Regions from separate parts of the Neobacillus oceani genome, predicted to be linked through region 2. Evidence: a T-box and tRNA genes for the amino acid it is inferred to sense, from the RefSeq annotation. Region 2 holds a T-box; the other regions hold tRNA genes.

Region 1 (4,284 bases), 1.8 Mb from region 2:
GCTAGAGGCTTTTCTTGGCAGTGTGGAATCAGGAACTTCGGTACTAAATTTCCCTCGCTGTCACAGCTCAGCCGTCACGGAAAGCGGATTTGCCTGCTTTCCAGCCTAACTGCTTAGACGCACATATCCGACAGTGCGCTTACCCTATCCTCCTGCGTCCCCCCATTGCTCAAACGATGAAGAGGTGGTACAGGAATATCAACCTGTTGTCCATCGCCTACGCCTTTCGGCCTCGGCTTAGGTCCCGACTAACCCTGAGCGGACGAGCCTTCCTCAGGAAACCTTAGGCATTCGGTGGATGGGATTCTCACCCATCTTTCGCTACTCATACCGGCATTCTCACTTCCAAACGCTCCACAGGTCCTTCCGGTCCTGCTTCAACGCCCTTGGAACGCTCTCCTACCACTGACATCGAAGATGTCAATCCACAGCTTCGGTGATACGTTTAGCCCCGGTACATTTTCGGCGCAGAGTCACTCGACCAGTGAGCTATTACGCACTCTTTAAATGGTGGCTGCTTCTAAGCCAACATCCTGGTTGTCTAAGCAACTCCACATCCTTTTCCACTTAACGTATACTTTGGGACCTTAGCTGGTGGTCTGGGCTGTTTCCCTCTTGACTACGGATCTTATCACTCGCAGTCTGACTCCCACGGATAAGTCTTTGGCATTCGGAGTTTGTCTGAATTCGGTAACCCGATGGGGGCCCCTAGTCCAAACAGTGCTCTACCTCCAAGACTCTTACAACGTGAGGCTAGCCCTAAAGCTATTTCGGAGAGAACCAGCTATCTCCAGGTTCGATTGGAATTTCACCGCTACCCACACCTCATCCCCGCACTTTTCAACGTACGTGGGTTCGGTCCTCCATCCAGTGTTACCTGGACTTCAACCTGGACATGGGTAGATCACCTGGTTTCGGGTCTACGGCCACATACTCATTCGCCCTATTCAGACTCGCTTTCGCTGCGGCTCCGCCTCTTCGGCTTAACCTTGCATGGGACCGTAACTCGCCGGTTCATTCTACAAAAGGCACGCCATCACCCATGAACGGGCTCTGACTACTTGTAGGCACACGGTTTCAGGATCTCTTTCACTCCCCTTCCGGGGTGCTTTTCACCTTTCCCTCACGGTACTGGTTCACTATCGGTCACTAGGGAGTATTTAGCCTTGGGAGATGGTCCTCCCGGATTCCGACCGGATTTCACGTGTCCGGCCGTACTCAGGATCCACTCAGGAGGGAACGAAGTTTCAGCTACAGGGCTTTTACCTTCTCCGGCAGGCCTTTCCAGGCCTCTTCGCCTACCCCGTTCCTTTGTAACTCCATGTAGAGTGTCCTACAACCCCGGAAGGCAAGCCTTCCGGTTTGGGCTATGTCCCGTTTCGCTCGCCGCTACTTGGGGAATCGCGTTTGCTTTCTCTTCCTCCGGGTACTTAGATGTTTCAGTTCCCCGGGTCTGCCTTCAATACCCTATGGATTCAGGTAAAGATGCCACCCCATTACGGATGGCGGGTTTCCCCATTCGGAAATCTCCGGATCAAAGCTCACTTACAGCTCCCCGGAGCATATCGGTGTTAGTCCCGTCCTTCATCGGCTCCTAGTGCCAAGGCATCCACCGTGCGCCCTTTCTAACTTAACCTAAAAGGTCATTCCACTCTGTTTACCAGAGAGAAAACTAAAATGGCGATCACTCGGTTCTTCTTGGTTACTTCTTCTTAACATTATCCAGTTTTCAAGGAACGAAGTTCGTCATAAAGACGATTGGTGGAGCCTAGCGGGATCGAACCGCTGACCTCCTGCGTGCAAAGCAGGCGCTCTCCCAGCTGAGCTAAGGCCCCATATTATAGAACATGAATGGTGGGCCTAAATGGACTCGAACCATCGACCTCACGCTTATCAGGCGTGCGCTCTAACCAGCTGAGCTATAGGCCCACATCATTATTCAAGAAGGATTGCTCCCTCAAAACTAAACAAACAAGCGGTCAACTTACGGACCAAGAGGTCCGCATTCCGATTGCCCGAAGGCAATATCCTTAGAAAGGAGGTGATCCAGCCGCACCTTCCGATACGGCTACCTTGTTACGACTTCACCCCAGTCATCTGTCCCACCTTAGGCGGCTGGCTCCTTGCGGTTACCCCACCGACTTCGGGTGTTACAAACTCCCGTGGTGTGACGGGCGGTGTGTACAAGGCCCGGGAACGTATTCACCGCGGCATGCTGATCCGCGATTACTAGCGATTCCGGCTTCATGCAGGCGAGTTGCAGCCTGCAATCCGAACTGAGAATGGTTTTATGGGATTGGCTCCACCTCGCGGCTTCGCTGCCCTTTGTACCATCCATTGTAGCACGTGTGTAGCCCAGGTCATAAGGGGCATGATGATTTGACGTCATCCCCACCTTCCTCCGGTTTGTCACCGGCAGTCACCTTAGAGTGCCCAACTGAATGCTGGCAACTAAGATCAAGGGTTGCGCTCGTTGCGGGACTTAACCCAACATCTCACGACACGAGCTGACGACAACCATGCACCACCTGTCACTCTGTCCCCCGAAGGGGAACGTCCTGTCTCCAGGAGTGTCAGAGGATGTCAAGACCTGGTAAGGTTCTTCGCGTTGCTTCGAATTAAACCACATGCTCCACCGCTTGTGCGGGCCCCCGTCAATTCCTTTGAGTTTCAGCCTTGCGGCCGTACTCCCCAGGCGGAGTGCTTAATGCGTTTGCTGCAGCACTAAAGGGCGGAAACCCTCTAACACTTAGCACTCATCGTTTACGGCGTGGACTACCAGGGTATCTAATCCTGTTCGCTCCCCACGCTTTCGCGCCTCAGCGTCAGTTACAGACCAGAGAGCCGCCTTCGCCACTGGTGTTCCTCCACATCTCTACGCATTTCACCGCTACACGTGGAATTCCGCTCTCCTCTTCTGCACTCAAGCCCCCCAGTTTCCAATGACCCTCCACGGTTGAGCCGTGGGCTTTCACATCAGACTTAAGAGGCCGCCTGCGCGCGCTTTACGCCCAATAATTCCGGACAACGCTTGCCACCTACGTATTACCGCGGCTGCTGGCACGTAGTTAGCCGTGGCTTTCTGGTCAGGTACCGTCAAGGTACCGGCAGTTACTCCGGTACTTGTTCTTCCCTGACAACAGAGCTTTACGACCCGAAGGCCTTCTTCGCTCACGCGGCGTTGCTCCGTCAGACTTTCGTCCATTGCGGAAGATTCCCTACTGCTGCCTCCCGTAGGAGTCTGGGCCGTGTCTCAGTCCCAGTGTGGCCGATCACCCTCTCAGGTCGGCTACGCATCGTCGCCTTGGTGGGCCATTACCCCACCAACTAGCTAATGCGCCGCGGGCCCATCTGTAAGTGACAGCCGAAACCGTCTTTCAGCTTCCCAACATGAGTTGGAAAGGATTATCCGGTATTAGCTCCGGTTTCCCGAAGTTATCCCAGTCTTACAGGCAGGTTGCCCACGTGTTACTCACCCGTCCGCCGCTAAAGTTCCAAAAGCAAGCTTTCGAAACTTCCGCTCGACTTGCATGTATTAGGCACGCCGCCAGCGTTCGTCCTGAGCCAGGATCAAACTCTCCAAAAAAGAGTATGAGTTTAGCTCATAAAGTTACGTTGGCTAGTGATCCGAAAATCACTATATTATTGTTTGTTGACGCTTGTTTGTTTAGTTTTCAAAGAGCAATTTCATACACATCGCCCAAAAGCGACTATATTAGTATAACATTTCGCATCAAGAAAAGTCAACAACTTTTTTTTGATTCCGCCGTTTTGTTCAGCGGCGACTTTTACTATATTACAGGGCTTCGATAATTTGGTCAACCCTTTTTTTGTTTTTTATCCCCGGAAAATAAATCCAATTAAATCCATCAAAAACACAAAAAGAAATCCGCCTTTTACTATGGATTTCTTTTTTATAAAGCTTTTGCATTAGCCAATTACAATTATATCAACCGCAACAAGGGCTGCCAAGCCCGGAATTCCAAGAAAACCTGCAATGGATGTTGTAAACAGGTTGATTGGAATGTGAATACCAAACTGGTTTCCAGCTGTATTCAAAAAGAACAAAAGAAGAGCACCAATCACAAGCTTTATCGCAGTCTGCCCCAGCAGCTTGGCTGGCTTCATCGGCGCACCAGCTATAAGGAGCAGGATGATCAAGCCCCCCAATATGGAAATAACATAAATCGGTTCCAATAAAAAACTCCCCTTCCTCGGGAAACTCGTACTAAATTATATGTACAAGTTCCACAAAAAAGACCGGGAGTTCCTTCACTTAACGCC
Region 2 (4,284 bases):
TTAGCGCTACCGCATTGTCATATTCCTTGTATTCAGGCATATCGGTCAGTTGAACACTTTCCTCTTTGACGCCCGGAATGAATTCCCAAACCTCGTCCGCTGTATGGGATAAAATCGGGGAAACGAGCTGTGCAAGGGAAACGAGCGCCTCATAAAGAACGGTTTGAATTGCACGCCTTGCCTTGTTATCCTTTGCTTCGATGTAAAGAATATCTTTAGCAAAATCCAGGTAGAACGCACTCAAGTCAAGGGTGCAGAAATTGTTGACCGCATGGTAAATTCCCGAGTATTCATACTTATCGTAAGAGGTTCTCACCTGTTTGATGAGCCGGTTGAGCTTCACGAGCATGAATTGGTCAACTTCGCGCAGTTGTTCATAGGAAAGGGCATCTGTTTCCGGATTGAAGTCTGCCAGGTTTCCGAGCAGGAATCGGAATGTATTCCTGATTTTCCTGTATACTTCGGCAACCTGCTTCAGGATGGCATCGGAAACGCGCACATCGGATTGGTAATCGACCGAAGCAACCCAAAGGCGCAGGATGTCGGCACCCATCTGGTTCATGATTTTTTCAGGTATCATGACGTTTCCGAGTGACTTACTCATTTTCCTGCCTTCCCCGTCCAGGACAAATCCATGGCTCAAGACCCCTTTATACGGCGCCTTGCCAGTCACGGCAACAGCGGTAGAGAGCGATGAGTTGAACCAGCCGCGGTATTGGTCTGAGCCTTCCAAATAGAGGTCGGCCGGCCGCTGCAGGTCATCCCGTTCTTCAAGGACCGCCTGATGGGAAGAACCGGAGTCGAACCAAACATCCATGATATCGGTTTCCTTCGTAAACGTCCCATTCGGAGAACCTGGATGTGTAAAGCCTTCAGGGAGAAGATCCTTGGCCTCCCTTTCAAACCAAACATTCGAACCGTGTTCACGGAACAAATAAGATACATGCTCGATTGTTTCATCCGTAATGACAGGTTCGCCATTTTCAGCGTAGAAAACGGGAATCGGCACGCCCCAGACACGCTGGCGGGAAATACACCAGTCGCCTCGGTCGCGGACCATATTGAACAGGCGTGTTTCCCCCCACGCCGGAACCCATTCCGTTTCTTTAACCGCTTCAAGCAGTTCGTTCCGGAAGTCCTTAATGGAAGCGAACCACTGGGCGGTTGCCCGGTAAATAACCGGCTTTTTTGTCCGCCAGTCGTGCGGATAGGAGTGGGTAATGAACGATAGTTTCAGCAGGGCTCCCGCTTCGTCAAGTGCCTGTGTGATTGGCTTATTTGCTTCATCATAAAAAAGGCCTTCCAAACCTTCCGCCTCGGCTGTCATATAGCCTTTGTCATCCACAGGGCAAAGCACGCCAAGCCCATATTTCTGGCCTACATGGAAGTCATCTTCCCCGTGGCCAGGAGCTGTGTGCACACACCCGGTCCCTGCATCAGTAGTTACATGTTCACCAAGCATGACAAGGGAATCGCGGGCGTAAAGCGGATGGGCTGCTGTAATATACTCAAGCTCGCTGCCTTTTACCTTCCGGGCAACTTCATAGGAATCCCATCCAATTTCTTTTGCCACTGACTCAAGAAGCGCCTCGGCAACAACATATTTCTGTCCGTTTACCGAAACAACCGCGTAAACGAGATCAGGATGTACAGAAATCCCTAGGTTGGCTGGAATGGTCCAGGGGGTTGTTGTCCAGACTACAATGCTCGTATCCGTATCAAGGACACCTTTGCCGTCTTTCACTTTAAATGCCACATATATAGATGGAGATTTTTTATCTTTGTATTCGATTTCCGCCTCAGCTAGAGCGGATTCACTTGAAGGTGACCAGTAAACTGGCTTGAGGCCCTTGTAAATATAGCCTTTTTTCGCCATTTCCCCGAATACTTTAATTTGCTGCGCCTCATATTCAGGTTTTAGGGTGATATATGGGTTTTCCCAATCCCCCCTGACTCCTAGCCGCTTGAATTGCGTCCGCTGGCTGTCGATTTGGCCAAGCGCGTATTCGGTGCAAAGCTGCCTGAATTCGGCTACGGTCATTTCCTTACGCTTAACCCCCTTATTCGCCAATGCCTGTTCGATTGGCAGGCCATGAGTATCCCATCCTGGCACATACGGGGCATTGTAGCCTGTCATGGACTTGTGGCGGACAATGATATCCTTCAGGATTTTGTTGAGGGCATGGCCCATATGGATATCGCCGTTCGCATACGGTGGGCCGTCATGCAGAACGTACATCGGGCGGCCTTTTGTCCGCTCCTGTACTTTTTTATAAATATTCTGTTCTTCCCATTTCGCCTGGATTTCCGGCTCCCTTTTTGGAAGGTTGCCGCGCATTGGAAAATCCGTTTTCGGCATCAACAATGTGTCTTTGTAATCCATTTTCTTTTCCTCCTGAACTTACATGCCATTTATTAGGGACGTTTTGGTAAAAATAAAAAACCTCCCCGTCCCAAATAGGGACGAGAAGGTTTTGCTTTCCCGCGGTACCACCCTGATAGGCAGCATAGTAACACGCCGCCCGCTCAAACATCCGTAACGTGGAATTGGCGCCGCAGCTTACTAGGCTTTACTTAAGCCTTTCAGTGCGGGACTCTTGGGTGATTTTCCAATTTCCTGCTTTTGCCGGCTCCCACCATTCCCGGCTCGCTAAAAAAAGCTTGTGAAATTGTACTGTCCCTTTCATTGCCTGTTAGTCTTTTCAATTCTTATATTAGGAAATTATATGCCATAAGGAAGGCATCCGTCAAGCGAGCGAGTCCTCTTCCTCCGTTGCCTTCAGCTCGGTCGCATCCAGCTTGTAGTCGAGCAGGTGATCCCAGTCGTCGTTGTTGATCATATCAAGCTGCGCTTCGATGAGCATTTTGAAACGAGTCCTGAATACTTTGGATTGTTTCTTCAGGTCTTCAATTTCAAGGGCGATTTTACGGGCTTTCGACAGGGACTCGTTTACAATCCTGTCCGCGTTCTTCTCGGCTTCCTTGATGATAAGCTTTGCTTCCTTCTGGGCAATCCGCTTAACTTCCTCGGCCGCTTCCTGGGCGATGATAATGGATTTGTTCAGCGTTTCCTCAATGTTGGTAAAATGGCCGAGACGGTCATTCATATCATTCAGGCGCTCTTCCAATTCCTTTTTTTCACGAAGGATCAGTTCATAATCCTTGATCACTTGATCGAGAAATTCGTTTACTTCGTCTTCATCATATCCCCGGAATCCCTTTGTGAATTCCTTATTGTGAATATCCAATGGTGTTAATGGCATACCGCAACCTCCCTTAAATTGAGTATAATCTTTATGCAGGAGGGCTCGATTTTCGCTCCCTGCTTGTTTGCTATGTATTTATCTACTAGTTAATTCGACAGGAACAGGCATTTTCCTGCATATCGCTTTAAAATTATTTTTGTTTTCCGGCGACAATCCGCCATTTTTCTTTTTTAGTTTTCCCCTCAATCGAAAGCACCCTTGCGCGGCCATATCCCCGGACAGAAATCATATCGCCCTCTCCCAACTCGAAAGCGGGATTCACAGCCTCTGCCCAATTTACCTTGACAAGCCCCTGTTGGATGAAGAGCTGGGCTTTTTGCCTCGATAAATGATGGATGGCGGCCAGTACAGCGTCGAGCCTCAGCGAACTTACGGTCATCGATTCTTCGGACCAAGTTTCAGCCGGCTGAAGCGCCTGCCCAATCGGAATTTCACTGACGCCTACCGAGGCTCTTCCGATTGACTCCAGCTGCATTTTCACGAAATCCGCCACTTCGGAGGCGCAAAAAAATTGAGCTTTTCCTTCTCCCATCAGGATGTCCCCGTATTTCCCCCTTTTGAGTCCAATTGACATTAGGCTCCCCAGGACCTGGGGATGTTCGATTGAAACAAATTTCGAAGGGTACCGGATATCCATCAGGCTGATTTGGAATTCTTCCTGCCCTGCTACGGCATAGTCGGGAAGCAAAAGCGCCCGTCTTCGTTCGGCATTTTCGGTGCCTCCAGAAAATTGGACCCGGACTTCTCCGTTCTCACCGATCAGTGTTTTAAGAATATGCTGCTCCCTTGGATCGAGAAAGTCGGTCAATTTCATCGCATAGGAAGTTTCCACCTGGCTCTTCCATTGCAGCGCCTGATCGATGAACTCCCTTTCCGAAGGCCTGAAGTGCTGGTAAATATTCATGTATTTGCTCCTAGAATCAAAAGTCCCTCAATCAAAAAGACTGGCCGCCTGAGCCAGCCAGCCTAAAAGCCAATGCGGCCGTCAAAACCAGGTGAATACCCTGTACAGGCCTCT
Region 3 (4,284 bases), 1.8 Mb from region 2:
AGCCTTCCTCAGGAAACCTTAGGCATTCGGTGGATGGGATTCTCACCCATCTTTCGCTACTCATACCGGCATTCTCACTTCCAAGCGCTCCACAGGTCCTTCCGGTCCTGCTTCAACGCCCTTGGAACGCTCTCCTACCACTGACATCGAAGATGTCAATCCACAGCTTCGGTGATACGTTTAGCCCCGGTACATTTTCGGCGCAGAGTCACTCGACCAGTGAGCTATTACGCACTCTTTAAATGGTGGCTGCTTCTAAGCCAACATCCTGGTTGTCTAAGCAACTCCACATCCTTTTCCACTTAACGTATACTTTGGGACCTTAGCTGGTGGTCTGGGCTGTTTCCCTCTTGACTACGGATCTTATCACTCGCAGTCTGACTCCCACGGATAAGTCTTTGGCATTCGGAGTTTGTCTGAATTCGGTAACCCGATGGGGGCCCCTAGTCCAAACAGTGCTCTACCTCCAAGACTCTTACAACGTGAGGCTAGCCCTAAAGCTATTTCGGAGAGAACCAGCTATCTCCAGGTTCGATTGGAATTTCACCGCTACCCACACCTCATCCCCGCACTTTTCAACGTACGTGGGTTCGGTCCTCCATCCAGTGTTACCTGGACTTCAACCTGGACATGGGTAGATCACCTGGTTTCGGGTCTACGGCCACATACTCATTCGCCCTATTCAGACTCGCTTTCGCTGCGGCTCCGCCTCTTCGGCTTAACCTTGCATGGGACCGTAACTCGCCGGTTCATTCTACAAAAGGCACGCCATCACCCATGAACGGGCTCTGACTACTTGTAGGCACACGGTTTCAGGATCTCTTTCACTCCCCTTCCGGGGTGCTTTTCACCTTTCCCTCACGGTACTGGTTCACTATCGGTCACTAGGGAGTATTTAGCCTTGGGAGATGGTCCTCCCGGATTCCGACCGGATTTCACGTGTCCGGCCGTACTCAGGATCCACTCAGGAGGGAACGAAGTTTCAGCTACAGGGCTTTTACCTTCTCCGGCAGGCCTTTCCAGGCCTCTTCGCCTACCCCGTTCCTTTGTAACTCCATGTAGAGTGTCCTACAACCCCGGAAGGCAAGCCTTCCGGTTTGGGCTATGTCCCGTTTCGCTCGCCGCTACTTGGGGAATCGCGTTTGCTTTCTCTTCCTCCGGGTACTTAGATGTTTCAGTTCCCCGGGTCTGCCTTCAATACCCTATGGATTCAGGTAAAGATGCCACCCCATTACGGATGGCGGGTTTCCCCATTCGGAAATCTCCGGATCAAAGCTCACTTACAGCTCCCCGGAGCATATCGGTGTTAGTCCCGTCCTTCATCGGCTCCTAGTGCCAAGGCATCCACCGTGCGCCCTTTCTAACTTAACCTAAAAGGTCATTCCACTCTGTTTACCAGAGAGAAAACTAAAATGGCGATCACTCGGTTCTTCTTGGTTACTTCTTCTTAACATTATCCAGTTTTCAAGGAACGAAGTTCGTCATAAAGACGATTGGTGGAGCCTAGCGGGATCGAACCGCTGACCTCCTGCGTGCAAAGCAGGCGCTCTCCCAGCTGAGCTAAGGCCCCATATTATAGAACATGAATGGTGGGCCTAAATGGACTCGAACCATCGACCTCACGCTTATCAGGCGTGCGCTCTAACCAGCTGAGCTATAGGCCCACATCATTATTCAAGAAGGATTGCTCCCTCAAAACTAAACAAACAAGCAGTCAACTTACGGACCAAGAGGTCCGCATTCCGATTGCCCGAAGGCAATATCCTTAGAAAGGAGGTGATCCAGCCGCACCTTCCGATACGGCTACCTTGTTACGACTTCACCCCAGTCATCTGTCCCACCTTAGGCGGCTGGCTCCTTGCGGTTACCCCACCGACTTCGGGTGTTACAAACTCCCGTGGTGTGACGGGCGGTGTGTACAAGGCCCGGGAACGTATTCACCGCGGCATGCTGATCCGCGATTACTAGCGATTCCGGCTTCATGCAGGCGAGTTGCAGCCTGCAATCCGAACTGAGAATGGTTTTATGGGATTGGCTCCACCTCGCGGCTTCGCTGCCCTTTGTACCATCCATTGTAGCACGTGTGTAGCCCAGGTCATAAGGGGCATGATGATTTGACGTCATCCCCACCTTCCTCCGGTTTGTCACCGGCAGTCACCTTAGAGTGCCCAACTGAATGCTGGCAACTAAGATCAAGGGTTGCGCTCGTTGCGGGACTTAACCCAACATCTCACGACACGAGCTGACGACAACCATGCACCACCTGTCACTCTGTCCCCCGAAGGGGAACGTCCTGTCTCCAGGAGTGTCAGAGGATGTCAAGACCTGGTAAGGTTCTTCGCGTTGCTTCGAATTAAACCACATGCTCCACCGCTTGTGCGGGCCCCCGTCAATTCCTTTGAGTTTCAGCCTTGCGGCCGTACTCCCCAGGCGGAGTGCTTAATGCGTTTGCTGCAGCACTAAAGGGCGGAAACCCTCTAACACTTAGCACTCATCGTTTACGGCGTGGACTACCAGGGTATCTAATCCTGTTCGCTCCCCACGCTTTCGCGCCTCAGCGTCAGTTACAGACCAGAGAGCCGCCTTCGCCACTGGTGTTCCTCCACATCTCTACGCATTTCACCGCTACACGTGGAATTCCGCTCTCCTCTTCTGCACTCAAGCCCCCCAGTTTCCAATGACCCTCCACGGTTGAGCCGTGGGCTTTCACATCAGACTTAAGAGGCCGCCTGCGCGCGCTTTACGCCCAATAATTCCGGACAACGCTTGCCACCTACGTATTACCGCGGCTGCTGGCACGTAGTTAGCCGTGGCTTTCTGGTCAGGTACCGTCAAGGTACCGGCAGTTACTCCGGTACTTGTTCTTCCCTGACAACAGAGCTTTACGACCCGAAGGCCTTCTTCGCTCACGCGGCGTTGCTCCGTCAGACTTTCGTCCATTGCGGAAGATTCCCTACTGCTGCCTCCCGTAGGAGTCTGGGCCGTGTCTCAGTCCCAGTGTGGCCGATCACCCTCTCAGGTCGGCTACGCATCGTCGCCTTGGTGGGCCATTACCCCACCAACTAGCTAATGCGCCGCGGGCCCATCTGTAAGTGACAGCCGAAACCGTCTTTCAGCTTTCCAACATGTGTTAGAAAGGATTATCCGGTATTAGCTCCGGTTTCCCGAAGTTATCCCAGTCTTACAGGCAGGTTGCCCACGTGTTACTCACCCGTCCGCCGCTAAAGTTCCAAAAGCAAGCTTTTGAAACTTCCGCTCGACTTGCATGTATTAGGCACGCCGCCAGCGTTCGTCCTGAGCCAGGATCAAACTCTCCAAAAAAGAGTATGAGTTTAGCTCATAAAGTTACGTTGGCTAGTGATCCGAAGATCACTATATTATTGTTTGTTGACGCTTGTTTGTTTAGTTTTCAAAGAGCAATTGTCGCCCAACAGCGACTTTAATAATATATCATATCAGCTGGTTAACGTCAATACTTTTTATTAAATATTTAACTTCTCAGTGTTAATAACTCAAGCCGACCTTTGTGATTATATCAGCAACCCGGCAAACAGGCAATACCTTTTAAAACAGAAAGTTATTTCTGATAATTCCTTTAAAAAGTTATTGAAAAACGGGAAGCCATAATCCGGCTTCCCGCTTTAATTTAGCATTTGACGCTTATTCTTCGCCGCTCTCTTCTTCTGGATCTTGGTCCAGGCTTCCTGCAGGCTCATCCAATTCGACAACCTCAGTTACGACAATATCTTCATCTGTATGCGTAGCTTCAACTGCTGCACCGGATTCGTCTTCGGGCTTTTCTTCTTCCCTTTCTACTTTCGCAACCGTTGCCACACTTTCATTATCTTTAATGTTGATCAGCTTGACACCGATTGTGTTCCTTCCTACCTTCGATATGCTGTCAACCGGGATACGGATAAGCACCCCGCTAGTTGTAATGAGCATAAGGTCTTCCTCACCCGTAACAGTTTTCATTGAAACGAGTTCACCGTTCCGTTCAGTTACGTTTGCTGTCTTAATACCTTTTCCTCCACGGCCCTGGATACGGTATTCGGCTGCGGCAGTCCGCTTTCCATATCCTTTGCTTGTTACGACAAGCACATCCGTGCCTTCTTCAAGGACTTCCATCCCGATGACTTCATCATCAGGATCAAGCGTAATTCCTTTTACGCCTGTTGCGGTCCTTCCCATTGTCCTTACGTCGGTTTCAGGGAAACGGATCTGCATCCCTTTTTTGGTCGCGATTGCGATTTCCTTGCTTCCGTCAGTAAGCCGGACTGAAAT

Evidence for each region. The T-box of region 2 lies ahead of ileS (isoleucine--tRNA ligase). A T-box ahead of a tRNA ligase gene usually reads a tRNA of that ligase, here a tRNA-Ile.
Region 1: it has a tRNA-Ile gene. The T-box ahead of ileS (isoleucine--tRNA ligase) is inferred to sense a tRNA for this amino acid. The anticodon was not compared.
Region 3: it has a tRNA-Ile gene. The T-box ahead of ileS (isoleucine--tRNA ligase) is inferred to sense a tRNA for this amino acid. The anticodon was not compared.

What each region holds. Positions count from the first base shown of each region.
Region 1 is NZ_CP143543.1:41,717-46,000, reverse strand. Features, by position in the region: rRNA gene V1499_RS00220 (23S ribosomal RNA) at 1-1,636, opposite strand, end outside; tRNA gene V1499_RS00215 (tRNA-Ala) at 1,760-1,835, opposite strand; tRNA gene V1499_RS00210 (tRNA-Ile) at 1,853-1,929, opposite strand; rRNA gene V1499_RS00205 (16S ribosomal RNA) at 2,035-3,586, opposite strand; gene V1499_RS00200 (pro-sigmaK processing inhibitor BofA family protein) at 3,931-4,197, opposite strand; gene V1499_RS00195 (YaaL family protein) at 4,277-4,284, opposite strand, start outside.
Region 2 is NZ_CP143543.1:1,800,704-1,804,987, reverse strand. Features, by position in the region: gene ileS (isoleucine--tRNA ligase) at 1-2,383, opposite strand, end outside; T-box leader at 2,457-2,696, opposite strand; gene V1499_RS09025 (DivIVA domain-containing protein) at 2,748-3,263, opposite strand; gene V1499_RS09020 (RNA-binding protein) at 3,397-4,170, opposite strand; gene V1499_RS09015 (YggT family protein) at 4,252-4,284, opposite strand, start outside.
Region 3 is NZ_CP143543.1:8,598-12,881, reverse strand. Features, by position in the region: rRNA gene V1499_RS00055 (23S ribosomal RNA) at 1-1,371, opposite strand, end outside; tRNA gene V1499_RS00050 (tRNA-Ala) at 1,495-1,570, opposite strand; tRNA gene V1499_RS00045 (tRNA-Ile) at 1,588-1,664, opposite strand; rRNA gene V1499_RS00040 (16S ribosomal RNA) at 1,770-3,321, opposite strand; gene gyrA (DNA gyrase subunit A) at 3,661-4,284, opposite strand, start outside.